2 regions of the Paenibacillus sp. 01T47 genome follow, and region 1 is predicted to be linked to the other one. Evidence: predicted binding sites of a transcription regulator. Region 1 holds the regulator's gene; the other holds the start of a gene.

Region 1 (2,209 bases):
TCTGTAGGCTTCATTAAGCCAGCCATTAAGTTCAGTAAAGTAGATTTACCGGAACCGGAGCTCCCTAACAACGCAATCATTTCTCCCTTATGTACGTGAAAGCTTATTTTCTGCAGTACAGTGGTTGTTTCATGCCCATTCATAAATGAGTGGGATAACTCTTCAACTCGTAACAAAATAGCATCTCCTTTCAGTCCCCTTTAATAGACGGCTAAACTAAGGGTTAACCCTGCAGTAAACATAAAAAAACTTTCTAAAGAAGTAGATTGGCCTGCATCTACTTTAAATAGAAAGTAATTTTTTGTATGAACTATTGAATTGTAATGGAAAATCAAGCTAAATGCTAGGAATAATTAACTTCTGTCCTGGCTTTATTACTGTTGATTGCAGATCATTCCGATCTTTAATCAAATATACGATATATCTGATATCATGGCTGCCATCTGAAACTTGTTTTGCTATATTCCAGAGTGTATCACCTGATTGCACCCTAATAATTTGTTCTTCCGCGGAAGCGGCTTCGGGAGTATTACTCGAAGCGTATGTCCCCATAAGTAGGAAGCTCGTAAACAATAAGAAAAACACAGCAGTGCAAACGACGAGTTTAACAGTATGACGCTTTATGAAATGCCTAATCAAGCGGTTGACCTTTGTTGCTTTGTTCGTATCTTGTTTATGAATGGTTCTATAAAAACTTGGACTGGTTATCATTTATCAACACCCCAAACGTTTGTTCTGTTTTTAGATTACACGAACAAACGTTTGGTGTCAACGAAAAAAATACGAACCTCTGTACTTAAGAACTTATGTTTGTACGAACTCGAGTTCTATGTTATAATTTTTTGCAAACCTACTAATGGAGTGATTGCAGTGTCGAAGATTTCTAACCGACAACATTCAATTCTTGAATTTATTAAGAATGAAGTTCGGGAGAAAGGCTATCCACCCTCCGTTCGAGAAATCGGCGAAGCTGTTGGATTGTTGTCCAGTTCAACCGTTCACGGTCATTTGGACCGTCTAGAGAAAAAAGGTTTAATACGCCGAGATCCTACTAAACCGCGTGCTATTGAAATTTTGGATCAAGAAGGCTCTGATGGCATTATCCCGCTATCCGTAGCTAGAGTACCTATTGTTGGTAAAGTTACCGCTGGTGTGCCAATTACTGCTACAGAAAATATTGAAGAATATTTCCCGCTTCCTTCCCATTTTGTTGGTGACAGCAGTGTTTTTATATTGAATGTCATGGGTGAGAGTATGATTGAAGCAGGTATTCATGACGGGGATTATGTTATCGTTCGTCAACAACAAACGGCAAACAATGGTGAGATCGTCGTTGCAATGACTGAGGACGACGAAGCAACAGTCAAAACATTTTACAAAGAGAAAAATCATATTCGTTTGCAGCCGGAAAATTCCACAATGCAGCCTATATTACTTCAAAATGTAACGATTCTAGGTAAAGTCATTGGACTTTTCCGTGATATTCATTAATACCAACTCATATGTACATAAAGAAAAGGCTGAATCAACGTATTTGCAACGTTGATTCAGCCTTTTCTTTGACTATTACATTAACTTTATTGCTTAAAGGGTTGGTAACGTCTGCCATTCTCAAACCTTTCAACAAAATTCTGATTTGTGAGCTCTCCAATGACATGGGTCCAAAATTGTTGTGCGGGAACATTTCGTTCAAGCTGATACAGCTCCCACAATCCGCTATGCTTTTGTATAACTAGCTTAGCTGCTTGTTTACCAACACCAGATCTTCTATATTTTCGCATAATAAAAAAATGTGCAAGTAAATTATAGTGTCTGTCATTTTCATTTACTTTTTTGGTTAATGCAAAGCCAGCGATCTCATCGTTCACAGTTACGATATAAGGAAAATCAGCATCGGATTCTTGCCAAAAATTTTCCCAATCGGACAATTGTGAATATAATCCTGAAGAATTTACAGCAGCATCCGTATACGCTGTAAAATCGTACATATAAAGCTGAAGCTAATTATTTATACAAACCTGCTTCTTTAACTTAAAAACGCAATGCCTGCATCAATTAATCAGCAAATGACAAACACCCAATCACTATGAATTTATCACGCATAACATACTGTGTATTCAACTCGTAAGGAGGTGCATTGAAAAATGTCCGGTTACGTGGGTGGAGCTTTCTCAAGCTTAGGAATCATCTTAGTATTATTCATTCTACT
Region 2 (2,209 bases), on a different contig from region 1:
CAATACTTATCGCAGAAGCTTGCAGAGTTGGGTGTAGACGTCTATTTTCAGACTGTAGTTGGGGATAATTCTGCTCGCCTGAGGCAAGCCATTGAGATCGGCAGAAGCCGAGCGGATTTGCTTGTTTTTACTGGCGGACTCGGACCAACACAAGATGATCTTACAAAAGATGTATTAGCTGATTATTTGAACCGTGAGCTGAGTATTCATGAGCCGTCTATGTCAGCAATTGAGCAGATGTTCAGCTCGCGCGGCATTCATATGGTGGAGAGCAATCGTCGTCAGGCTTTGATGATCGATGGCGGGGTTCCGTTGGAAAATACAACAGGCTTAGCAGTTGGCAACGGTTTGTCTGTTGATGGAACACTTTATTTGCTGCTGCCGGGACCGCCGCGTGAAATGAAGCCGATGATGGAAGGCGCCGGTGAACGGTGGCTGCGTTCGATGTTGGGAGAGGCCAATCCGCTTTATTCTCGCATTTTAAAGTTTGCGGGGATAGGTGAATCCAACCTCGAAGCTAAGCTTCTGGATCTAATTGATGGGCAGCTTGATCCAACGATCGCACCTTATGCAAAGGAAGGCGAGGTTTCGATACGCGTATCGACCAAAGCGAGCTCTTCCATTGAGGCTGATCTGAAAATCGATAAAAGTGTGCAGCAGATTAAGGATCGGGTAGGCGAGTATTTGTATGCAGAGCAGGATATCCCTCTGGAGGAGGAGGTTATACACCTGCTGAGAGCCTCAAGACGCAAGCTGGCGAGCGCGGAAAGCATTAGTGGGGGTTTGCTTGCCGAGCTAATTACAAACGTTCCTGGAAGCAGTGGAGAGTACGTAGGAGGGGTTGTCACCTACACCAATATAATGAAGCATCATATGCTCAGCATTCCGATGACTCAACTTGAAGGCGAAGGGGCTCCTGGAGCGATTAGCGATTCGACTGCCGCTTTAATGGCAGAGCGGGTTCGAGAACTCTCCGATGCTGATTTTGGCGTTTCTTTGACAGGAGTTGCTGGTCCAGCACAATCAGAAGGCAAGCCAGTGGGGCTTGTCTATGTAGGAATTGCCGAGCGCGGCAAACCGACCGCTGTTCATACGCTGAATTTGAGCGGCGGCAGAGGCATGATCAGAATGCGAGCAGTAAAGTCTGCTTTGTATCGTTTGTGGCTTGCGCTGCAAGCACGGTAATTTTGTTGATTAGGAATGGCAGATGCTTGTTTGGTAAATGGATGATTGCCATAAATAATGTTTGTCAATTGACGGTTTGACCGTTATAATAAAGCTTAGTTATCGGAAGAACCGTAGCGAAGATTACCTTTGCTGCGGTTTTTTTATGTCCATTTAAGGGGGCGAAGCGAAAAGGCGAATGTATGTTCGAAAAAATGCTTGTCAACCTGCCGGAAAAAAGGTATCATAAAATTATAAATAAAGAAGGATGTGAGTTTCTTGTCGGATCGTCGCGCTGCACTAGAAATGGCTTTGCGTCAAATTGAGAAACAATTTGGTAAAGGCTCCATCATGAAATTGGGAGAATCCACACACATGCAAGTTGAGACCGTGCCTAGCGGTTCGCTTGCTCTAGATATTGCTTTGGGAATAGGCGGATTACCGCGTGGACGGGTTATCGAAATATATGGACCAGAATCTTCTGGTAAAACGACAGTCGCGCTTCACGCGATTGCTGAGGTTCAAAAAATTGGCGGACAAGCTGCCTTTATCGATGCCGAGCATGCGCTTGACCCGCTTTATGCAAGCAAGCTTGGTGTAAATATTGATGAGCTATTGCTTTCGCAGCCTGATACAGGCGAACAAGCTTTGGAAATTGCCGAAGCTCTTGTAAGAAGCGGCGCGGTAGATATTATCGTTATTGACTCCGTTGCGGCACTCGTACCGAAAGCTGAAATCGAAGGCGACATGGGTGATTCTCACGTAGGTCTTCAAGCTCGTCTGATGTCTCAGGCTTTGAGAAAGCTATCGGGAGCAATCAGCAAATCGAAAACAATTGCGATCTTTATTAACCAATTGCGTGAGAAAGTCGGCGTTATGTTCGGTAACCCCGAGACAACACCAGGCGGACGCGCATTGAAATTCTACTCAAGCGTACGTCTTGACGTACGTCGTATTGAGACGCTGAAGCAAGGCAATGACATGATAGGTAACCGTACTCGTATTAAGGTTGTTAAGAACAAGGTTGCTCCACCGTTTAAGCAAG

What was found. Region 1 encodes LexA, which represses DNA repair genes until DNA is damaged. Its sites were predicted from a motif close to CGAACATATGTTCG; they were not measured.
Region 2: the regulator LexA is predicted to act here: its motif matches at 1,361-1,374, upstream of recA (recombinase RecA).

What each region holds. Positions count from the first base shown of each region.
Region 1 is NZ_JBFTPA010000002.1:289,592-291,800, forward strand. It holds gene AC1DOV_RS05310 (ABC transporter ATP-binding protein) at 1-176, opposite strand, end outside; gene yneA (cell division suppressor protein YneA) at 337-711, opposite strand; gene lexA (transcriptional repressor LexA) at 871-1,491, shown strand; gene AC1DOV_RS05325 (GNAT family N-acetyltransferase) at 1,578-1,988, opposite strand; gene AC1DOV_RS05330 (sporulation protein YjcZ) at 2,145-2,209, shown strand, end outside.
Region 2 is NZ_JBFTPA010000006.1:253,321-255,529, forward strand. It holds gene AC1DOV_RS14970 (competence/damage-inducible protein A) at 1-1,185, shown strand, start outside; gene recA (recombinase RecA) at 1,444-2,209, shown strand, end outside.